3 regions of the Streptomyces sp. NPDC126510 genome follow, and region 1 is predicted to be linked to each of the others. Evidence: riboswitches for the same ligand, from Rfam matches in the RefSeq annotation. Region 1 holds a riboswitch; each other region holds the start of a gene.
The links. Region 1 has a riboswitch for cobalamin ahead of ABTX60_RS16730 (CbtB domain-containing protein). Riboswitches for the same ligand answer to the same signal wherever they lie in the genome.
Positions count from the first base shown of each region.

Region 2: linked by a shared signal. The riboswitch ahead of ABTX60_RS21400 (energy-coupling factor ABC transporter permease) and the one ahead of ABTX60_RS16730 (CbtB domain-containing protein) in region 1 are both predicted to bind cobalamin.
Region 3: linked by a shared signal. The riboswitch ahead of ABTX60_RS20070 (ribonucleoside-diphosphate reductase subunit alpha) and the one ahead of ABTX60_RS16730 (CbtB domain-containing protein) in region 1 are both predicted to bind cobalamin.

Region 1 covers NZ_JBEORR010000010.1:216,917-224,525, reverse strand. The annotation lists gene ABTX60_RS16750 (NAD(P)/FAD-dependent oxidoreductase) at 1-871, opposite strand, end outside; gene ABTX60_RS16745 (isoprenylcysteine carboxyl methyltransferase family protein) at 868-1,383, opposite strand; gene ABTX60_RS16740 (type III polyketide synthase) at 1,388-2,524, opposite strand; gene ABTX60_RS16735 (UbiA family prenyltransferase) at 2,661-3,431, shown strand; cobalamin riboswitch at 3,578-3,728, shown strand; gene ABTX60_RS16730 (CbtB domain-containing protein) at 3,765-3,986, shown strand; gene ABTX60_RS16725 (CbtA family protein) at 4,008-4,778, shown strand; gene ABTX60_RS16720 (histidine phosphatase family protein) at 4,807-5,397, opposite strand; gene ABTX60_RS16715 (cupin domain-containing protein) at 5,430-5,825, opposite strand; gene ABTX60_RS16710 (MIP/aquaporin family protein) at 5,959-6,903, opposite strand; gene ABTX60_RS16705 (helix-turn-helix transcriptional regulator) at 7,062-7,609, opposite strand, start outside.
Region 2 covers NZ_JBEORR010000014.1:92,323-99,931, forward strand. The annotation lists gene ABTX60_RS21395 (serine/threonine-protein kinase) at 1-1,404, shown strand, start outside; cobalamin riboswitch at 1,531-1,715, shown strand; gene ABTX60_RS21400 (energy-coupling factor ABC transporter permease) at 1,746-2,447, shown strand; gene ABTX60_RS21405 (energy-coupling factor ABC transporter substrate-binding protein) at 2,444-2,812, shown strand; gene cbiQ (cobalt ECF transporter T component CbiQ) at 2,819-3,568, shown strand; gene ABTX60_RS21415 (energy-coupling factor ABC transporter ATP-binding protein) at 3,565-4,419, shown strand; gene ABTX60_RS21420 (maleylpyruvate isomerase N-terminal domain-containing protein) at 4,534-5,190, shown strand; gene ABTX60_RS21425 (alpha/beta fold hydrolase) at 5,263-6,066, shown strand; gene ABTX60_RS21430 (PP2C family protein-serine/threonine phosphatase) at 6,066-7,388, shown strand; gene ABTX60_RS21435 (STAS domain-containing protein) at 7,385-7,609, shown strand, end outside.
Region 3 covers NZ_JBEORR010000013.1:64,710-72,318, forward strand. The annotation lists gene ABTX60_RS20055 (GlxA family transcriptional regulator) at 1-667, opposite strand, end outside; gene ABTX60_RS20060 (hypothetical protein) at 761-1,003, shown strand; gene ABTX60_RS20065 (ribonucleotide-diphosphate reductase subunit beta) at 916-1,923, opposite strand; gene ABTX60_RS20070 (ribonucleoside-diphosphate reductase subunit alpha) at 1,923-4,274, opposite strand; cobalamin riboswitch at 4,399-4,555, opposite strand; gene ABTX60_RS20075 (GNAT family N-acetyltransferase) at 4,608-5,114, opposite strand; gene mctP (monocarboxylate uptake permease MctP) at 5,246-6,874, opposite strand; gene ABTX60_RS20085 (DUF3311 domain-containing protein) at 6,871-7,137, opposite strand; gene ABTX60_RS20090 (GntR family transcriptional regulator) at 7,277-7,609, opposite strand, start outside.

The sequences.
Region 1 (7,609 bases):
CCGGCGTTCCGCGGCGCACGTTCGTGACGAGGGCCTGTGCGCCCGTGAGGGCCAGGGAGATGCCTTCGCCGGTGAGGGCGTCGATGTAGCCGGCGGCGTCACCGACGAGCAGCACCCGGCCGTGGAAGCGGGTGCGCACCCGCTGGCGCAGCGGCCCCGCGCCCCGCACCGCGGTCACGGCCGCCGTCGGGGGCAGGCGGGCGGCCAGCTCGGGAAAGGCCGCCAGCCGGGTGTCGAAGGAGCCGCGCCGGGACGTCAGGAGCGCCACGCCGAGCAGTGAGGGGCCCAACGGCGTGACGTACGCCTCCCCGTCGGGCCCCCAGTGCACCTCGACGTAGGACGCCCACGGCGGCACCGCGTAGTGCCGTCGCAGTCCGTACCTGGGTTCGCCCCGGGTCCTCATCTCCAGCCCGAGCGACCGGCGCACCGGCGAGTGCAGCCCGTCCGCGGCCACGAGCCACCGGGCGCGCAGACCCGTGCCCGGCACGGTCACGCCCGTGTCGTCCTGCCGTACTGCGTCGACGCGGAGGGGCAGTACGGGCACCCCGGCGTCGGTGACGGCCCGGTGCAGGGCGTCGTGCAGGCCGGTGCGGCGTGCGCCGAGGCCCGGGCCCTGCCGGAAATCCGCCTGGGCCGTACGGTGCCCCTGGATGTAGCGGATGCCGGTGATCGGCCGGCCGGGGACCTCCAGACCGAGGGCGGAGAGGGCTCGCACGGCGCCGGGCATCAGGCCCTCGCCGCAGGCCTTGTCGACCGGCGCGGGGCGGGGCTCGGCGACGACGACGTCGAAGCCGGCGCGTGCGGCGTGCAGAGCGGTCGCCAGCCCCGCGGGCCCGCCTCCGGCGATCACCATGTCGAGGGTGGCGCTCATGCGGGCACGGCCCGGGGGAGGGCGGCGTTCTCGCAGCGGATGCGGACGGTCAGCAGCCAGGCGTTGGCCACGGTGAACGCCAGCGCGGTCAGCCACGCGCAGTGCACCAGCGGCAGGGCGGCGATCTCCACGACGACGGCCACGTAGTTGGGGTGGCGCAGGAACCGGTAGGGCCCGGTGCCGATCGGACGCGCCCCGGGGACGACGATGACCCGGGTGTTCCAGTACGGCCCGAGCGTCATGACGCACCACCAGCGCAACGCCTGGGCCGACATCACGAGGGCGAGCATGGGCCAGCCGAGCGCGGGCACGAAAGGCCGGCCGGCCAGGGCGGGTTCGAGAAGGCAGCACACGAGCAGGCCGGTGTGCAGGGCGACCATGGCCGGGTAGTGGCCGCGGCCGTGCTCGACGCCGGCGCGGGCCAGGGTCCAGGACGCGTTGCGCCGGGCCACGACCAGTTCGGCGAGGCGTTCGGCGCCGATGGCCAGGAGGAGAAGGACGTACCACGTCATGAGGTCACCAGCGCAGCAGGACGAGTTCGGAGCAGAACCCGGGGCCCATCGCCATGAGCAGGCCCCAGCTGCCGGGCTCGGGCCTGGCGGATTCCCGGACGGTCTGCAGGATGTGCAGGACGGAGACGGAGGACATGTTCCCCACGGCCGCCAGCGAGTTCCACGCCGGTGCCAGGGCGTTGTCCGGCAGATCAAGGGTGTCGGCGACGGCGGAGAGCACCTTGGGCCCTCCCGGATGGCACACCCAGGTGCCGATGTCCTCGACGGTGAGGCCGTACTCGGCCAGGAAACCACGCAGATGCCGACCGAAGTGGCTCCGTACGATGCCCGGGATGCCGGCACCGATCACCACGCGGAACCCGGTCGTGCCGATGCTCCAGCCGAGCAGTTGCTCGGTGTCCGGATACAGCCTGCTGCGCGTGGCGACCACGGTGGGGCCGGAGGCCCGCGGCCCGGCGGGTGTGCCGGCGCGAGCGACGAGTGCGGCGGCGCCGTCCCCGAACAGGGCGCCGGCCACGAGGTTGGCCTGGGAGTCGTCCCGTCGCTGAAGGGTCAGTGAGCACAGTTCGACGGCGAGCAGCACGGCCGTGCCACCGGGATGCCCACGCAGATAGTCGTGCAGCCGGGCCAGACCGGCCGCGCCCGCCACACACCCCAGTCCGAACACGGGCACCCTCTTGACGTCGGGCCGCATGCCCAGACGTCCGGCCAGCCGGGCATCGAGCGAGGGGGCGGCGATGCCGGTGACGGAGGTGCACACCAGGAGGTCGACATCGGCCGGTTCGAGTCCCGCTTCCTTCAGCGCGCCGGCGATGGCCTCTTCGCCCAGCTCCAGACCCGCCGCCATCCAGGCGTCGTTGGCCTGCCCGAAGTCGCGCAGGGCGGCGTACCGGGCGATCGGCAGCGCGAGGTGCCGGGCGCGGACCCCGGCGGACGCGTGCAGGCGGCGCAGCAGGGCGCGGTCGGCTCCCGGCGCCAGGCACAGATCGCCGATCGGTTCGGTGAGGTCGTCCTGGGCGTAGCGGTGCGCGGGCAGCGCCGTGTGGACCGCCGTGATCGTGGTCCCCGCAGGGAGCCGGGCCTTCCCGCGCACCGTGCCCGGTGAGGCGGGGAGGTCTTCGGCCGTCACAGGGACACGCATATCGACAGTGCCTCTCTCGCCCTCTTTGCCCATTTATCTTGCCTGTGTGTCTCTACACCCGTCACCGGTCCTCTCCCGAGCGACACGCCGCGTTCCGGCGCTGTTGCGTTCCTGCCACCTGGAACCGGCGCTCGCCGTGACAGCGTTCGCGACCGTGCTGGCCGTCGCGGCCGGCCGGGGCGCGGCGGGTGCGGCCGAGGTGGCGGCAGCCGTGCTGGTGGGCCAGCTCTCGGTGGGCTGGTGCAACGACGCGGCCGACGCCCGGCGCGACGCGTTCTGCGGGCGCAGCGACAAGCCGGTGGCCACCGGCGAACTGCCGCTCCGGGCCGCGGCCGTCGCAGCCGGGACGGCCCTGGGCCTGTGCGTGCCGCTGTCCCTGCTGAGCGGCGCTCTCGCAGGAGTGGCGCACTTCGCCGCGGTCGCCACCGCCTGGAGCTACAACCTGCTGTTCAAACGCACGCCGCTCTCCCCGCTGCCCTACGCCGTCGCCTTCGGTCTGCTGCCGGCGTTCGTCACCCTCGGCCTGCCCTCGCCGTCCTGGCCCGCCTGGTGGGCGATGGCGGCCGGGGCCCTGCTGGGGGTGGGGGCGCACCTGGTCAACGTGCTTCCGGACATCCGGGACGATCTCGCGACCGGGGTGCGCGGCCTCCCGCAGAGGCTGGGCCGCGGAGCCTGCCGATGGCTGGCGCCGTCCCTGATGCTCGCCGCCGTCTGCGTGCTCGTCACCGGCCCGCCCGGAGGCGTGGGGCGCCCGGGCTGGGTTCTGGCGGGGGCGGCCGTCGTCGTGTCGGTCGCGGGCACGACCCTGCCCGTCGACGACCGCAGCCGGTGGCCGTTCCGGGCGGCTGTCATCGTCGCGGGCCTGGCCGTGACCCAACTCCTCCTGCGCGGCCCGGACATGTCGTAGGCGTCGAAGGTCCGCTCAGCAGCCCACGCGGAAGTTCGTGTCCTGCCGGCCGGGCCGTAGGGCGCCGTCATGTCACCGTCGATACTTGTGTTCGGTCGCAGGTAAGCGTTCGGTGAGAGCCGACCTCGGCTTCACGCCTGGGCATTGGTCATGTACCGGCCGAGCGGTACGGTCGGTGCGAATCGACGACGGCAGGACGGAAGCCGGTGGGAATCCGGCACGGTCGCGCCACTGTGTGCTCCCTCCCCGAAACGGGACGGGGCGAGTCAGACCCGTAGCCGTCGTCCCGTGCACCACCGACAGGGGACGCGAGCTCCCCGAGGAGGACCCGCCATGGCGCAGCATGTCGCCCAGCCGACCGACACCACTCCCGCCCTCCCCGCCAAGCTGCCGATCGGCGCGATCGTCCCCTGGGCGGTCTTCTTCGGCGTCCTGATGCTGGTCCTGCTCTACTTCGTCGGCGCCGAGCAGGGCGCCACCTCCGTCGTCTCCGGCGAGGACGTCCACGAGTGGGTGCACGACGCACGCCACCTGCTCGGCTTCCCCTGCCACTGACGCCGCGGAGCCGCATCCCTCATGAACTCCACCCTGGTGAGAAACCTGCTCGTGCGCGGCATGCTCGCCGGTCTCGCCGCCGGCGTATTCGCCCTGGCCGTCGCCTACTTCCTCGGTGAACCGCTCGTCGACCGGGCGATCGGCTTCGAAGAGGCCCATGCCCCCGCTCACGGGCACGAGGCCGAACTCGTCTCCCGCGGCCTGCAGTCCACCGCCGGCCTGGCCACCGGCGTCCTCCTCTACGGGGTCGCCTTCGGCGGTATCGCGGCTCTGGCCTACTGTTTCGCGCTCGGCCGGGTGGGCCGCTTCAGTCCCCGGGCCACCGCGCTGCTGCTGTCCGGTGGCGCTCTGCTCGCCGTCTACGTCGTACCGTTCCTGAAGTATCCGGCCAACCCGCCGGCCGTCGGCGACCCCGACACGATCGGCCGTCGGACCACCCTGTACTTCCTGATGATGCTGCTCGGCGTCCTGCTGGCGATCGCCGCCACCCTCCTCGGCAAGCGCCTCGCGCGGGGCCTGGGCACCTGGTGGGCGACGGTCGCCGCGGTGGCCGCGTTCGTTCTCGCGATCGGGCTCGCGTACGCGTTCCTGCCCGCCGTCGACGAGGTTCCCGCCGGCTTCCCAGCCACCGTGCTGTGGCGGTTCCGCCTCTGCGCGCTGGCCGTCCAGACCACCCTCTGGTCCGGATTCGGGCTGCTCTTCGGCGAGTTGGCCGAGCGGTTGCCGACCCCCGGGCCCGCGACGTCCACAGCCCCGGCCCGGCCGGTCGCCGCACCCCGACGGCCTGCCTGAAGCAGCGTTCCCGGAGAGCCGGCGCGACTCAGTGCTCCGCGCCGGCTTCCGGCACGTCCAGCGGGCGCCCGAGCCGCAGGTTCCAGCGCCCGGCCCGCCCGCTGAGTTCCGTCGCAGTCAGCGGCGGCACGTCCAGCCGCCGAAATCCCGCCGTCGGCAGGCCCAGGGCGTGAACCACGGCCGCCCGTACGACGTCCGGCTCGACCACGGCGAGCGTGCGCCCGTCCGTCTCGCGGAGGCCGTCCAGCCAGTGGGCGACCCGCGCACATGCGTCCCGTACCGATTCCCCGCCGTGGGGTGCGCTGGAGGGATCGGTCAGCCACCGCCCCACCGCCTCCGGTTCGGCGACGGCCACCTCGTCGAGGGTCCGGCCGCGCCACCGCCCCACATTCAGCCCCGTGAGCCCGGCCTCCTCGACCCCGTCCAGACCGAGCGCCCCGGCGGTCTGCCGGCAGCGCGCACTGGGGGAGACGACCACCCGGGCGGCCCGGGGCAGCGACCCGGCCGCCGCCGAGGCCCGCTCCCGCCCGCCCTCGTCGAGCGCGCCCCCGTCGTCGAAACGGGCCTGCCGCAGCGAGCGGTTCATCGCGGGAGAGACGAGGACGACTCGGCTGGTCATCCGTCCGTGCCCCCCCCTGCCCGGCACCGAGGTCACGTCCGCGGCCGGCCCTGGATCTGCATGCCCGGGCGGCGGCGGTGGACCGTCACGTACGACAGGCCGTCCGCGCCCGCGGTCACGCTGCGCACGCTGCCGTGCGGCAGCCAGACCAGGCTGCCGGGCTCCACCGGGTGCGGCCCGGCCGCGGAGCCGAGCGTGCCGTCCCCCGAGACGACGAGCAGCAGGACGTCGAGGTCGGGTTCGGCGTGGGCGTCGATGGACCCCTCGGGCGGGACGCGGACGAGGTTGGCGTCCAGCTGCCGGCCGGGTTCGGCCAGCCGCCACAGAGCGCCGGTCGCCTCCGGTTCGGCCGCGGCGAGCGACCCGGTATTGCCGAGGATCCGCGGAAGAGGGGTGTCGGCCGCGGAGAGCTCCTCCGGGTCAGTCATGGATCGTGCCACCATCCGATTCGGGCCTGCCCTGGGCCGATTCACCTGTACGGCGGGCGATCCGCACCTCTCACGGGCGGACGCCCGGATGAATTTAGCATCGGCCGCGGTCCCGGCCGCGGCCGATGCGCGCTCACTCGTCGTCGGAGGTGGTGGGGCGCGTCCGACCGGGCTCCGGTGCCTCGCCCTGTTGCGCGCGGGCGTGCAGTACGTCGCCGATGAAGAGGTCGTACACCAGGACGCCGATCACACCGCCGACGAGCGGTCCGACGATCGGGATCCACCAGTAGTCGCTGAACGCCCCGGCCAGACTGCCGGGGAAGGCCAATCCGTCCCATCCCGCCATCCAGGTGAACAGGCGCGGGCCGAAGTCGCGGGCCGGGTTGATGGCGTATCCGGCGTTCGCCCCGAAGGACATGCCGATGGCCGCCACGACGAAGCCGATCACCAGCGGGCCGAGATTCGCCTTCACGGCGGTGTTGCGCAGGTCGATGATCGCCACGACCAGCATGACCAGGAAGGCGGTGCCGACGATCTGGTCGATCAGCGGACCCCAGATGCCTCCGTTGAAGTACGGCGCCGGGAACGTCGCGAAGATCGAGAAAGAGGCGAGGGTCTTTCCGTCGGTCTTCGGCCCCTTGAAGGCGGCGTCGAACGCGTTGATGGCGTCGTGGTACACGGCGTAGACCAGGGCCGCCCCCGCCAGGGCGCCGGCCACCTGGGACACCCAGTAGGGCAGGACCTTGACCCAGGGGAACTTACGGCGGACGGCGAAGGCCAGGGTGACCGCCGGGTTGATGTGCGCTCCGCTGACGCCGCCGGCCACATAGATGCCGAGGATCACGGCCATGCACCAGCCCCAGGTGATCAGGAGCCAGTCCCCGGCGCCGAGGAAGAAGATGGTGGGCCCCTCGGTACGGCCCGAGCCGGGCAGGGCCGCCACCGTCATCGCCACCACGCCGCACCCGAAGGAGATGAGGACGAACGTCCCGAGGAACTCCGCCAGGCACTCGCCCGCCAAGCCGGCGCGACGTCTGAGCCTGGAGGGTTTCACCAGAGGCTTGATCTCCACTGCCATGTGATTTCTCCCTGGGTTCGCTGCGGTCGCGTGTGACGCCTGGTAATCACGTGGTAACCCGGCGCATGGCCCGCGGCAACCGCAGGAGACCCTCTGGCGGCTCGCTCACCGTGCCCGCCGAACGAGCGACGAGCAGCGGTGTGCGACTCCGACGACCCTCAAGGGCCCGGGGGTGTCTCCTCGGCCGACTCGCTGTCCTCGGAACCGAGCCGGACGCAGCACTCCCCGGGTTCCGGCGCCGGCACCGCGCCGACCCCGTTGACCTCGAGCCCCTCGAGGTAGCCGCTGAGGAACGCCTGGTTCATGCCGCACACCAGATCCGGCGCCCTGGCGGCCAGCGGATGGAAGGGGCAGTTGCGCAGCCGGATCCGTGTCGGGGTTTCCCGCACCGGCTCGTAGCCGTACTGGTCCAGCAGGCCCTCGCAGGTGGTCAGCCCGCGCTCGGGGCCGAGCCGGCCCGGGCGGGTCTCGTGCCGTGCGGCCTCGCCCACCTGCCGGCCGCGCTGCCGCGCGACGCGCATCGCGGCCTGCGCGGCGTCCTCGCCGGTCTGCTCGGTCAGGACGGCGTCCAGGAGCAGGTCGGCCAGCAGCTCGTGCCGCCGGTCGGGGATGTTCACGGTGATCTGGGCGCCGGTGGGCTCGTACACCTTCGGCTGCCTGCCGACCTTGCGGGTCCCGCCCGGCGCTCCGTAGCGGGCGCGCAGCA
Region 2 (7,609 bases), on a different contig from region 1:
GATGTGGAGATCGGGCGCGGTGGAATGGGAGAGGTCTGGCGTGCGTACGACGAGACGCTCGCCAGAGCAGTGGCCCTCAAGCTGCTGCTGCCCCAGGACACCGACGCCACGGCGGCCTCCCGGTTCCGTCTGGAGGCTCAGACCGCCGGACGGCTCAACCACCCCAACGTGGTCGGTGTGCTGGACTTCGGTGAGTTCGACAACCGGCTGTATCTGGTGATGGAACTGGTCGAGGGCGACAGTCTCGCCGGGGTGCTGACCGGCTCCGGCGCGCTGCCCGCCGAGCGGGTGGCCCTGCTCGCCGCGCAGGCGTCCGCGGGGCTCGCCGCCGCGCACGCGCAGGGCATCGTGCACCGGGACGTCAAACCGGCCAACCTGCTGCTGGACGCGGGCGGCACGCTCAAGATCGGGGACTTCGGCATCGCGCGGTTCCTCGACGACCCCGGCGCGGCGCTCACCGCCACCGGCCAGATCATCGGCACCGGCCTCTACCTCGCGCCCGAGCGGGCCCTGGGCAAGCCCGCGGGGCCCGCCTCCGACATGTACTCCCTGGGCTGCGTGCTCTACCAGCTCCTCAGCGGGCGCCCGCCGTTCGAGGCCGACACCGCGGTCGCCCTGCTCCACCAGCACCTCGACTCGGCTCCGGTGCCGCCGCGCGAGCTCGGTGTCGCCAATCTTCCGCCGGCGTTCGAGAGCTATCTCCTCGGTCTGCTCGCCAAACAGCCCGAGGACCGTCCCACCGCGCAGCAGGCCGCCGAGTGGTTCGCCCAGGGCGCCTGGCGGGGCCTGCCCGAGCCGCTGCCGGAGGTCTCGCCGCCGCCGCGGCCGAACACCGCGTCCCGCGCGATGCCCGCCGGGCCGGGACCGTACGCGACCGCCGAGACCGGCAGCCCGACCACCTACGCGCTGCCCGCCACCACGGGCCACCGCACCGCCGCCCGGGCGGCCCAGGCGGGGCGTTCGGGCCGCTCGCGCGGCGGTCATGGCAACCGGTCGAAGCTGGCCGCGACGGCCGCCGCCGCGGCCCTCTTCGTCGCCGCGATGCTCATCGGCATGCGCTGGTTCTCGCCCGACACGACCGCGGAGGGCACGGAACCCGACGCGTCCCCGAGCGCGAGCAGCCCCGCCGCCACGCCGTCCACCGAATCCGCCACGCCCGATTCCTCCGATCCGCAGGCCGACCCGGCGGCCGGACCGGGTGCCGCCGACACGCCCGCCACCGGCACCGTGGCCGATGTCACTCCGTCAACGCCGCCCCCTTCCCCGACGCCGTCCGCCTCCGCGCCGGGTGCCGCCACTCCGACGGAGGAAGCGGTCGACGGCGGCCCGCAGCAGCCGGAGCCGGAGAAGCCGGGCCAGGCCGGGGACGACGGGGAGAGCGACGACGGCGGGGACGACGACTGACACGGCCCGGACGTCGCGCGGCGGCACGTGCGCGGATCGCTTGGACCAGCCGGGGATGCGCCGGTATGCGAACGGGCGCCCCCTCGCGCGCCCCTTGGGTGGCTTGTCATCGCCCTTATCCCGGCCTTATTGTCACCAGGCCTTGGTGAACGGGAAATCCGGTGTGATGCCGGTGCGGCCCTCGCCACTGTGAATCGGGAAGTCCGGCTCCGGCCCTCACGGGCAGCCACTGGGTCCTTGCGACCCGGGAAGGCGGAGTCCGGGCGGTGGTACCCGTCAGCCAGGAGACCGGCCAAGGCGCGTCAACCATCCACGAGGTGCTGGAGAGGGTCTGCTGAGCCATGCACATAGCCGAGGGTTTCCTTCCTCCGGCGCACGCGGTCGCCTGGGGCGTCGCGTCGGCGCCGTTCGTCGTCCACGGGGTCCGGTCGCTCACCCGTGAAGTGCGCGAGCACCCCGAGAGCACACTGCTCCTCGGTGCCTCCGGCGCCTTCACGTTCGTCCTGTCCGCCCTGAAACTGCCGTCCGTGACCGGCAGTTGCTCGCACCCCACCGGCACGGGCCTGGGAGCCATCCTGTTCCGGCCGCCCATCATGGCGGTGCTGGGCACCATCACCCTGCTCTTCCAGGCGCTGCTGCTCGCACACGGCGGCCTGACCACGCTCGGCGCCAACGTCTTCTCCATGGCGATCGCCGGCCCCTGGGCCGGATACGCCGTCTACAAGCTGCTGCGGCGCGCCAACGCGCCGCTGATGGTGGCGGTGTTCTCCGGCGCGTTCGTCGCCGACCTGTCCACGTACTGCGTCACCAGCGTGCAGCTGGCCCTCGCGTTTCCCGACCCGGGCAGCGGATTCCTGGGCGCGCTCGGCAAGTTCGGTGCCATCTTCGCCGTCACGCAGATCCCGCTCGCGGTGAGCGAGGGCCTGCTGACCGTGCTCGTGATGCGCCTGCTGGTGCAGTCCAGCAAGGGCGAACTGACCCGGCTGGGCGTGCTCCTCGCCGAGAGGCAGACCAGGACCGAGACGGAGGCGGTGGCCCGATGAGCAGGAACACGAAGATCAACCTGGTGCTGCTGTTCGTCGTGGTGGCGCTCGCGGTGCTGCCCTTGGCCCTCGGCCTCGGCGACCACAAGAAGGAGCCGTTCACGGGCTCCGACGGCCAGGCCGAGACGGCGATCACCGAACTCAAGCCGGACTACGAGCCGTGGTTCTCACCGCTGTACGAGCCACCGTCCGGCGAGATCGAGTCGGCCCTGTTCTCCCTCCAGGCGGCCCTCGGCGCCGGTGTCCTCGCCTACTACTTCGGCCTGCGCCGGGGCCGCAGGCAGGGCGAGCAGCGGGCGCTGGAGCGGGAGGCCGACAGCGCGCTTCCCGGCGCCGCCGGGAAGTCCACCGCGGAACGGGACTGAGCCCGGGTGCTGCCGATCGACGCGGCGGCGCACAGCAGTCGCTGGCGCCGCCGCCATCCCGTGGACAAGGCCGTGCTCGGGCTCGGTCTCACCGTGCTCGCGATCTCCCTGCCGCCCTGGCCGGGCGCCGCCCTGGTCCTCCTGACGGCACTGGCGGTGCTGCTGGGGCCGGCCGGTGTGCCCGGACGGCGGTTGTGGCGGGCCTACCGGGTGCCGCTGGGCTTCTGTGTGACCGGCGCGCTGACGCTGCTCGTCCAGGTGGGCGGGCCAGGCGGGTTCGCCTCCCTCGCCGACGACGGGCCGGTGCGGGCCGGGGAGTTGCTGCTGCGGACCTCGGCGGCCTCCCTGGGCGTGCTGCTGTTCGCCTTCACCACGCCCATGTCCGACCTGCTGCCCCGACTGGTCCGGGCCGGGATTCCCGCGGCGGTCGTCGACGTCGCGCTCGTGACGTACCGGATGAGCTTCCTGCTGCTGGACTCGATGCGGCGCATCAGGGAGGCCCAGGCGGCCCGGCTCGGGCACACCGGCCGGGGCGCTCAGTGGCGTTCCCTGGCCGGGCTCGGCGCCACCGCGTTCGTCCGGGCCTTCGACCGGGCCGGCCGGCTCCAGGCCGGGCTCGCCGGACGCGGCTACGACGGCACCCTGCGGGTCCTGGTGCCCGAGGCCCGGGTCTCCGTCCGCTTCACGGCGGCCAGTTGCGCGCTGCTCGTCGCGCTGGCCGTCCTCACCCTCGTACTGGAAAGGCCGCTGACATGAGCGAGCCCGCCCTCGTCGCCCTGCGGGGCGCGTCCTTCGCCTACGAGGACGGCCCGACCGTGCTCAGCGGCCTCGACTTCGAGATCCGCGAGGGCCGCGCGCTGGCGCTGCTCGGCCGCAACGGCAGCGGCAAGACCACGCTGATGCGACTGCTCAGCGGCGGGCTGAAGCCGCACGAGGGGCGGCTGACGGTCGAGGGTCAGCCCGTGGCGTACGACCGCAGGGGGCTGACCCGGCTGCGGACGACCGTGCAGCTGGTGGTGCAGGACCCCGACGACCAGCTGTTCGCCGCGTCCGTCGAGCAGGACGTCTCGTTCGGGCCGCTGAACCTCGGCCTGGACGACACGCAGGTACGGGCGCGGGTGGCGGAGGCGCTCGCCGCGCTGGACATCGCGGCCCTGGCCGACCGGCCGACCCATCTGCTGTCCTACGGACAGCGCAAACGCACGGCCATCGCGGGTGCGGTCGCCATGCGACCGCGCGTCCTCGTCCTGGACGAGCCCACGGCCGGACTCGACCCCGACGGCCAGGAGCGGCTCCTCACCACCCTCGACGGGCTCCGTGCCGCCGGCACCACGGTCGTGATGGCCACCCACGACGTCGATCTCGCCCTGCGCTGGGCCGACGACGCGGCGCTCCTCACGCCGTCCGGTGTCCGCACCGGGCCCGCGGCCACGGCACTGGCCCGCACGGATCTCCTGCGGGAGGCGGGGCTGCGTCTGCCGTGGGGCGCCGCGGTGACGGAACTTCTGCGGTCCCAGGGGCTGTTGACCGAAACGGAGCGGGGTCCGCGTACACCGGACGAGCTCGCCGTGCTCGCGGGAGGGTGGTTGGGGGCGTCGGGCGGGTGAGAGTCCCGCGGCGGTGAGCACGGCCCGTCCCGGCGCGGGCAGGCCTCCCGCCGTGGCGCGGCGCCGGCCGAAACGCGCTTGTCCGGTGCCGCCGCGCGGCACTACGTTGCCGAGGTGGATCTCTTCTCCCGCACCTGGACGGCATTGCGCGCGGCGGTGGCCGACCTCTCCGACGAGGACTTCGGGCGGCCCTCCGGCTGCACGGGCTGGCTGGTGCGGGACCTGGTGTGCCACCTGATCGTGGACGCCCAGGACGTCCTGATCACCCTGGCCACCCCCTCCGACCGGGAACCGACCCGTGACGCGCTGACGTACTGGGACGTCTCCGGCACCCCGCCGACCGGTGACGACCCGCTCGACGCGCTGACCGTCCGGCTGGCCGCCGCGTACGAGGATCCGGGTCTGCTGAAGTTCCACCTGGACGACGTGGGCTCCGCCGCCGGGCGTGCGGCCCTGCTCGCCGACCCGGCCGGCCGGGTCGGCACCCGTGACGAGATCCTCACCGTGGGCGACTTCCTCTCCACCTATGTCCTGGAGTGGACGCTGCACCACCTCGACCTGATCGCCCACCTGCCGGGCGCGCAGCCGCCGCCCGCGGAGGGGCTCGTCCGGTCCCGGGAGATGCTGGAGCGGATCGCGGGGAGCCCGTTCCCGGACTCCTTCACCGATGTGGACGCACTGCTGATCGGCACCGGGCGGCGCGTGCCGACCGGGGCGGAGCAGGCCGGGCTCGGTGACCTGGCCTCCAGGGTGCCGCTCTACCTGGGCTGACTTCGCGGTCGCGAAGGGGTGGTGCGCAGGGCCGCCGTCGGACGGCTCCGGCCGGGGTGGGAGCATGGCCGCATGGACATCCGCCGCAGGAACAACGTCAACGTCATCGGCCCCGACGGCGCGCCGGTGCTGCTCCTGGCACACGGGTTCGGCTGCGACCAGAACATGTGGCGGCTGGTGGTACCGGCGCTGGCCGAGCGCTACCGGGTGGTGCTGTTCGACTACGTCGGCTCCGGCGGCTCGGACCTCGCGGCGTGGAGCGAGGAGCGGTACTCCTCGCTCCAGGGGTACGCCGCCGACGTGGTCGACGTCTGCGAGGAGCTGGACCTGCGGCAGGCGGTGTTCGTGGGGCACTCGGTCAGTGCCATGGTCGGAGTGCTGGCGGCGCAGGCCGCGCCGGAGCGGATCGGGGCGCTCGTGATGGTGACCCCCTCGCCCTGCTACATCGACGACGAGGGCTACCGCGGCGGCTTCAGCACGGAGGACATCGACGAGCTGCTCGCCTCGCTGGAGGCGAACTACCTGGGCTGGTCGTCCGCGATGGCCCCGGTGATCATGGGCAACCCGGAGCGGCCGGAGCTGGGCCAGGAACTCACGAACAGCTTCTGCGCCACCGACCCCGACATCGCCCGGGTCTTCGCCCGTACGACCTTCCTCACCGACAGCCGCGAGGACCTGAAGGGCGTGGCCGTGCCGACCCTCGTACTGGAGTGCGAGCAGGACGCCATCGCACCCCGTGAGGTCGGTGCCTACGTGCACGCGGCGATCCCCGCCTCCCGCCTGGTCACGCTCGATGCCACCGGGCACTGCCCGCAGCTCAGCGCGCCGCAGGCCACCACCGCGGCGGTCCTCGACTTCCTGGACTCCCTGAAGTGATGTGTCGCACGGGCGGCGTGCCGGAACCCACCGGGACAGGGGGCGAGGCGAGCACGGACGCGGCGTTCACCGCGCTGCTGGAGGACAGCGCGGAGGACCTGTACGAGTCCGCCCCCTGCGGCTACCTGTCCACGATGATGGACGGCACCATCGCCAAGATCAACAGCACGCTGCTGGACTGGCTCGGCCTGGAGCGTGAGGCCGTCGCGGGTCGCAAGCGCTTCGCGGATCTGCTCACCATCGGCGGGAAGCTGTACCACGAGACGCACTTCGCTCCGCTGCTGCGCATGCAGGGCGAGGTGCGGGGCATCGCCCTGGAGATACGGCGCCAGGAGGGCGGCCCGCTGCCGGTGCTGGTCTCGGCGGTGATCAAGTACGGCACCGAGGGCGAGCCCCTGCTGAACCGGATCACCGTCTTCGACGCCTCGGACCGCCGCGCCTACGAGAAGGAGCTCCTGCGCCGGCGCCAGGAGGCCGAGCGGGCCCGCGCCGAGGCGGACGAGGCCCGGCGCCAGGCCGAGGCCGACCGGGCCAGGCTGGCCGACGCCCTCGCCGTCCTGCAGCGTTCCCTCGTGCCGGACTCGCTGCCCGCCGTACCGGGCCTGGAGACGGCCGTGCACTACCACACGGCGTCGCCGGACCAGCTCGGCGGCGACTTCTACGACCTCTTCCCCGTGGCCGGTGGCCGGTGGGCGTTCTTCCTCGGCGACGTGTGCGGCAAGGGCCCCGAGGCCGCGTCCCTCACCTCGCTGACCCGCTACACCCTGCGTGCCGCCGCCCACCACGACCCGGATCCGGCGTCGGCGCTGAGCACGCTGAACGCCGTCCTGCACGAGCGGTACACCGGCGACGGCAACCCCCGGTACTGCACCTGCATCTTCGGGACGGTCGAGCCGGGCGGCGAACACGGACGCGCCGTGGTGCGCCTCGCCTCCGGCGGCCACCCGCCGGCCCTCGTCCTGCGGGCGGACGGCCGAGCCGAATTCCTGCCGACCCCCGGCGGCCTGCTCATCGGCGTCGTCCCCGGCGCGCCGATCGGCACGGCCGAGACCGTCCTGGAGCCCGGTGAGACGCTGGTGCTGTACACCGACGGCCTCACCGAGGCCCGCGTCGGCCCCGGCCGCGACGACCTGTACGGCGAGGACGCCCTGCACGCCTTCGCCACCGATCACGCTCCCGCCGCACCGCACGAGGTGATCACCGCCCTCACCGGGTTGCTCGATGGCTTCGGCGACGGTCTCGACGACGACACCGCGCTGCTCGCCCTCGGCGTTCCCGCCACCCCTTCCGTCACAGCCCCTACAACGAGTCACACCTCATGAACCCGCTCACCATCAGACAGCTCGACACCACGACGGGGCCCGTTCTGCACGTGGCCGGCGACCTGGACTACGACCAGGCTCCCGTCCTGCGCGGCCGGCTCGACCATCTGCCCCTGTCGCCCGGGCATTGCCTGGTCCTGGACCTGTCGGGCCTCTCGTTCTGCGACTCCTCGGGCATCACCGCCCTGCTCGCGGCCCGCCAGCACGCCCTGGCCGCCGAC
Region 3 (7,609 bases), on a different contig from region 1:
GCTCCATCCACGCCAGCACCTCGCCGATCGTGTCGGCCTCGGGGAGCGGCAGCGGGCGCTCGATGTACTGGGCCTGGCCGCCGTCGCGGTGCGGCGGCACCACCATGCGCCGGGCGATCTTGTTGGCGACCTCGGTGCCCTGCTCCTTGCGCACCAGGTGGAGACAGGCGTCGATCCCGGCGGCCGTGCCCGCGGAGGTGATCACGGGGTCCTCGTCGACGTAGAGCACGTCCTGCTCGACGACCACCTGCGGGTACTGCCGGGCGAGTTCCTGGGCGTGCTTCCAGTGCGTGGCGCAGCGGCGGCCGTCCAGGAGCCCGGCCGCGGCCAGCACGAAGACGCCGGAGCAGACGCTCAGCACCCGGGCGCCGCGGTCGACCGCGCGGCGCAGGGCGTCCAGCAGTTCCGGCGGGAAGTCCCGGTGCGCGTAGCTCTGCCCGGCCGGCACGGCGATCAGGTCGGCCGTCTCCAGCCGCTCCAGGCCGTGCTCGGCCTGGAGCGAGAAGCCCGAGTTCATCCGCAGCACCGGGCCCTCGGCGGAGGCGACCGCGAAGTCGTACACCGGCAGGCCTTCGTCGCTGCGGTCGGTGCCGAAGACCTCGCACACCACACCGAGTTCGAAGGGGTTCACGCCGTCGAGGAGGGCGACGGCCACGTTCTGCAGCATGGGTCCAGTGTGCCTCGCCGTTGGCAGTAATTCGAGGGTCTACGGCAGTACTGCCACTGACGGTAAGGAGTAATCGGCGCGACAGTGGTGTCCATGAACACGAACCAGATCGAAGCACTGATCGGACTGTCCGCCACCTTCGGGATCCTGGTCCTCCTGATCCTCCCGTCCGTGTTCGGCCTGGTGCGCGAGAGGCGCATCGACCGTCAGATCCGGGAGGCCCAGGAGGCCCGCGAAGAGGTGCCGGCTCAGAAGTCCTCGTCCAGGTCGACGGTGCCCTCCACCGCCACCTGGTACGCCGAGGGCCGCCGCTCGAAGAAGTTGGTCAGCTCCTGAACCCCCTGGAGCTCCATGAAGGAGAAGGGGTTCTCGGAGCCGTACACCGGCGCGAAGCCGAGGCGGGTCAGCCGCTGGTCCGCCACGCACTCCAGGTACTGGCGCATCGACTCGGTGTTCATGCCCGGGAGACCGTCACCGCACAGGTCGCGCGCGAACTGCAGCTCGGCCTCGACGGCCTCCCGGAGCATGTCCGTCACCTCCTGCCGGAGCCCGTCGTCGAAGAGCTCCGGCTCCTCCTTGCGGACGGTGTCGACCACGTCGAAGGCGAAGGACATGTGCATCGTCTCGTCGCGGAACACCCAGTTGGTGCCGGTGGCCAGGCCGTGCAGCAGGCCCCGGCTGCGGAACCAGTAGACGTACGCGAAGGCGCCGTAGAAGAACAGGCCCTCGATGCACGCGGCGAAGCAGATCAGGTTGAGCAGGAACCGGCGGCGGTCGGCCTGGGTCTCCAGCCGGTCCAGCTTGTCCACCGAGTCCATCCACTTGAAGCAGAACGAGGCCTTCTCGCGGATGGACGGGATGTTCTCCACGGCCGCGAAGGCCGCCGCGCGGTCCTCCGGGTCGGGCAGGTAGGTGTCCAGCAGCGTCAGATAGAACTGGACGTGCACGGCCTCCTCGAAGAGCTGACGGCTCAGGTACAGCCGGGCCTCGGGGGAGTTGATGTGCTTGTACAGCGTCAGCACCAGGTTGTTCGCGACGATCGAGTCACCCGTCGCGAAGAAGGCGACCAGCCGGCCGATCAGGTGCTGCTCCGCCGGTGACAGCTTGGCGAGGTCGGCGACGTCCGAGTGGAGGTCGACCTCCTCCACGGTCCAGGTGTTCTTGATGGCGTCCCGGTAGCGCTCGTAGAAGTCCGGGTAGCGCATGGGGCGCAGGGTGAGCTCGAAGCCGGGGTCGAGAAGGTTCTGGGTGCTCATTACTGGCAGGCCTCGCAGGACTCGGGGTTTTCCAGGGAGCAGGCGACCGCTTCGGGATCGGGGGTGGCCTGCACGGGGACGGTGGCCTTCGCGGCGCGGGCGATGCGGGTCGCCGGGCGCGAGCGCAGGTAGTACGTCGTCTTCAGCCCGGACTTCCAGGCGTAGGCGTACATCGAGGAGAGCTTGCCGATGGTCGGCGTCTCCAGGAAGAGGTTCAGGGACTGGGACTGGTCCAGGTACGGGGTCCTGGCCGCCGCCATGTCGATCAGGCCGCGCTGCGGGATCTCCCACGCCGTGCGGTAGAGGGCGCGGACGTCCTCGGGGATCCAGGCGAAGTCCTGCACCGAGCCGTTGGCCTCGCGCAGGGCCTCACGGCTGCGGGCGTCCCACACACCGAGCCGCTTCAGTTCGTCCACCAGGTAGGAGTTGACCTGGAGGAACTCGCCCGACAGCGTCTCGCGCTTGAACAGGTTGGACACCTGAGGCTCGATGCACTCGTACACGCCCGCGATCGACGCGATCGTCGCCGTGGGGGCGATGGCCAGCAGCAGCGAGTTGCGCAGACCGGTCGACGCCACGCGCTCGCGCAGGGCCGCCCAGCGCTCCGGCCAGGCCGGCTCGGTGGCGTAGTGGTCGGGGTGCAGCACGCCCCGGGCGGTGCGGGTCTTCTCCCAGGCCGGCAACGGGCCGCTCCGCTCGGCGAGGTCGGCGGAGGCCTCGTACGCGGCGAGCATGATGCGCTCGGCGATGCGGGTGGACAGGGCCTTGGCCTCGGGCGAGTCGAAGGGCAGGCGCAGCTGGAAGAAGACGTCCTGCAGGCCCATCGCGCCGAGGCCGACCGGGCGCCAGCGGGCGTTGGAGCGGCCCGCCTGCTCGGTCGGGTAGAAGTTGATGTCCACGACCCGGTCGAGGAACGTGACGGCCGTGCGGACGGTCTCGTCCAGCCGCTCCCAGTCGATGTCCCCGCCGGTCACGAACGCGCCGAGGGTGACCGAGCCGAGGTTGCAGACCGCCGTCTCCCCGTCGCTGGTGACCTCCAGGATCTCCGTGCACAGGTTGGAGGAGTGCACGACGTGGCCCGGCTCGGCCGTCTGGTTGGCGGTGCGGTTGGCGGCGTCCTTGAATGTCATCCAGCCGTTGCCGGTCTGCGCCAGGGTGCGCATCATGCGGCCGTACAGCTCGCGCGCGGGCAGGGTCTTCTTCGCCAGGCCCTTCGCCTCGGCCGCCCGGTACGCGGTGTCGAACTCCTCGCCCCACAGGTCGACCAGCTCGGGCACGTCCGAGGGGGAGAACAGCGACCAGCCGGCGTCTGCGTTCACGCGCCGCATGAATTCGTCCGGCACCCAGTGCGCGAGGTTCAGGTTGTGCGTACGGCGGGCGTCCTCGCCGGTGTTGTCGCGCAGCTCCAGGAACTCCTCGATGTCGGAGTGCCAGGTCTCCAGGTAGACCGCTGCCGCGCCCTTGCGGCGGCCGCCCTGGTTCACGGCGGCGACCGAGGCGTCCAGGGTCTTCAGGAACGGGACGATGCCGTTGGAGTGGCCGTTGGTGCCGCGGATCAGCGAACCGCGGGCGCGAATGCGGGAGTACGCGAGTCCGATGCCGCCGGCGTGCTTCGACAGCCGGGCCACCTGGTGGTACCGGTCGTAGATGGAGTCCAGCTCGTCCTTGGGGGAGTCGAGGAGGTAGCAGGACGACATCTGGGGGTGCCGGGTGCCGGAGTTGAACAGCGTGGGGGAGGAGGGGAGGTAGTCGAGGCGGCTCATGAGCCCGTAGAGCGCCGCGACCTCGTCCAGTGCGCGCGTGGTGTCGTCCTCGGCGAGGCCGCTCGCCACCCGCAGCATGAAGTGCTGGGGAGTCTCGACGACCTTGCGGGTGTGCGGGTGGCGCAGCAGGTAGCGGCTGTGCAGCGTGCGCAGGCCGAAGTATCCGAAGCGGTCGTCGGCCGCCCGGTCGATCAGCGCGTCGAGGCGGGTGGCGTGCACGCGCACGAATTCGGCGGTCCGGTCGGCGATGAGGCCCTCGCGGTGGCCGACCGCGACGGACTCGGTGAAGGACGTGACGCCCTGCGAGGCGGCCTCTTCGCGGATGCCGATCGTCAGCAGCCGGGCGGCCAGCCGGGAGTAGGCGGGGTCCTCGGAGATCAGACCGGCCGCGGCCTCCGTCGCCAGCTCCCGCAACTCCCGCTCGTCCGCCCGCGCGGACCGGCCCCGCAACGCGGCGGCTGCGACCCTGCCGGGATCGGCGTCGGGGAGGTCGGCGGTCAGCTCGGTCAGGGTCCGCAGCAGCGCGGCACCGGGGGCGTCGTGCTCTTCTTCGGCGGCTGAGACCGGTTCGGCTGGCGCGATGGTCACGTGGGGCTCTCCCTCGCTCGGCACGGGGGCCTCGTCGAGGGCAGGGGGCAGCACACGAGCGCACGCGGCGTCGCGTCCACCGGCCCATTCCACGAGGCCCGGACGTCTGGGCGCACCGGCCGGGTGGCCGGGCGCGCTGTCGGCAGGTCCTCGGACTGACTCCTGTGCGGGCCGGTTCCGGAAACAGAGCGGTTCCGGGAACAGACATGTACAAGTACACCGTTGCGGGACAGTTCCGGATTCGCACCGGATTCCCCTGCGGCGACAGCGAGCATGAGCATACATCTTGTGCCGGGTTCGGGCGGCACCCCCAGATGTTGTGTCGCGGTGGTTTCAGAGCGTCAACTGATAGGTGAGGAGAGTGATCTCTGTCAGCTCCGGCACCGGGTTCCAGTCACGCTCCGGTGTGCGGGTGAAGCCCAGCCGCTCGTAGATGCGGTGGGCCGCGTGCATGGTGCGCTGGGTCGACAGCACGACGCTCCGGCAGCCCGGGGTGGCCCGCGCCCGGTCGAGACAGGAGCGGACGAGGGCCTCGCCGACACCCCGGCCGCGCGCCGCGTGGGAGACGGCGAGCATGCGGATCTCGGCCTCTCCCGGGCCGGCTATGTCGGCCATGGGGCCGCCGGACGGGACGAAGGTGACGCCGCCGAGCACGCGGCCGTCCCTGAGTGCGGCCAGGACCTCCGCGGAGGTCGCCCTTCCGGCGACGTCCCGCAGCACGTGCTGGTACGGGTCGCTGTCACCGAAGTCGAGGAGGTTGTCCTGGAGGTAGGCCTGGACGGTGATGGCGCCGAGTTCGTCGTATTCGGTGGGTTCCACGGGGCGGATCAGGAGGTCCATGGCGTGAGTGTGCACGACAGCGGGCCGCCGAGGGTGCTTGCCCCTCGGCGGCCCGCTGCCGGTTGTGTGTGGTTGCTCGCGCCCACGCGGCGGAGCCGCAGACTGATACGGTCCCGCGCCCCTGAAGGCCCTTAGTGCGAGGTACCTGCTGTCGCAGGCGGGAGCTCCACCTGGACGCCGGGGTCGCCCGCGTCCGCCGTGTAGTCCTCCGGCTTGGTCTCGTCGACGCCGTCGGGGGCCTTCAGGGCCCTCAGGACGAAGGTCAGGACCACCGTCACCACCACGTTCAGGACGAACGCCGTGAGGCCGATGTAGCCGATCTCCCCGATGCCCGGGATCTCCTTCGCGGAGCCGCCGAAGTGCTTCTGCGTCGGGGAGGCCACGCCGTAGGCCGCGACCGTGCCGTAGACCATGCCGACCGCCCAGCCCGCCAGCAGGGCCCAGCGGTGGAACCAGCGGGTGAACAGGCCGCCGACCAGGGCCGGGAAGGTCTGCAGGATCCAGATGCCGCCCAGCAGCTGGAAGTTGATGGCGACCGTCTTGTCCATGGTGAGGACGAAGGCCAGCGCGCCGACCTTCACCAGCAGGGAGACCAGCTTGGAGACCTTGGTCTCCTGCGCCGGAGTGGCGTCCGGCTTGATGAAGTCCTTGTAGATGTTGCGCGTGAAGAGGTTCGCGGCCGCGATGGACATGATCGCCGCCGGCACCAGCGCGCCGATGCCGATCGCCGCGAACGCCACGCCCGCGAACCAGTCCGGGAACATCGTCTCGAACAGCTGCGGGATCGCCAGCTGCCCGTTCTGCACCTTGATGCCGGCCGCGATCGCCATGAAACCGAGCAGCGCCAGCAGACCCAGCATCAGCGAGTACAGCGGCAGGATCGTGGTGTTGCGGCGGATCACCTCACGGCTCTTCGAGGACAGCGTCGCCGTGATGGAGTGCGGGTACATGAAGAGCGCGAGGGCGGAGCCCAGCGCCAGCGTGGCGTACGTCCACTGGCCCGGCTCGGCCGGTGTCAGCGCACCGCGCGGCGCGCCCGTCGCCGGGTTGGTCTGGCTGTACGCCTCGCCGGCCTTGGCGAAGATCTCGTCGAAGCCGCCCAGCTTGATCGGGATGTAGATGATCGCCACCGCGATGACGATGTAGATCAGCGTGTCCTTCACGAACGCGATGAGCGCGGGGGCCCGCAGACCCGAGGAGTACGTGTACGCCGCGAGCACGCCGAACGCGATCAGCAGCGGCAGGTCCTTGACGAACCAGTTGGTGTTCTCACCGCCACCGACGCCCATCACGTCCAGCACGGCCTGGATGCCGACCAATTGGAGCGCGATGTACGGCATCGTCGCCAGGATGCCGGTCACGGCCACCGCCAGCGACAGGCCCTTCGAGCCGAAGCGGCCGCGCACGAAGTCGGACGTCGTGACGTAGCCGTGCTTGTGGGAGACCGACCACAGGCGGGGCAGGAAGGTGAAGATCAGCGGGTACACCAGGATCGTGTACGGCACCGCGAAGAAGCCTGCCGCGCCCGCCGCGTAGATCGCCGCCGGCACGGCGACGAAGGTGTACGCCGTGTACAGGTCGCCGCCGAGCAGGAACCAGGTGATCCAGGTGCCGAACGAGCGGCCGCCCAGGCCCCATTCGTCAAGGCTGTGCTCGTTCTCGGCCTTGCGCCAGCGCGCGGCCAGGAAGCCCATGACCGTCACGGCCAGGAAGAAGAAGATGAAGACGCCGAGCGCGACGCCGTTCACACCGTCCTTCACTGCGACGCACCGCCCTTCGCGGCCGAGCGGGCGCGCTGGTCACGCTGCCACAGCTTGTAGGCGATCATCGTCAGAGCGGTGGAGATCAGTACCCAGGCCACCTGGTACCAGTAGAAGAACGGGATCCCGATGAAGGCCGGGTCGGTCTTGGCGTACGAGCCGACCCACAGCATGGCCACGAAGGGCGCTATGAGGCAGACGGCGATGACGACGCGCACAGGCGTCACCACCGGCCCTCTGCTGGCTTCCGGGGCTTGCGACATCAGGCGGCTCCGTCCCCTTGGTGATCACCTGTGGCGCAGGCAATCTAGGTCAGGGTGAGGCGGGAACGGAACCCCTCGTCCGCAATGCGGTACCCAACCGAAACCAGGCGTCAGCAGCGAGGGAAGCCCTGCGGTGCGGTTACTCGGCAGGCCGCTTGAGTCGGGCCACGAACTTGTACCGGTCCCCCCGGTAGACCGACCGCACCCACTCCACCGGCCGGCCGTCCCGGTCCAGCGAGTGCCGGGAGAGCATCAGCATCGGCAGCCCGACGTCGGTGCCCAGCAGACCGGCCTCGCGCGGGGTCGCCAGCGACGTCTCGATGGTCTCCTCGGCCTCGGCGAGCCGGACGTCGTAGACCTCGGCCAGCGCCGTGTAGAGGGACGTGTACTTCACCAGTGAGCGCCGCAGTGCCGGGAAGCGCTTCGCGCTCAGGTGGGTGGTCTCGATGGCCATCGGCTCGCCGTTGGCCAT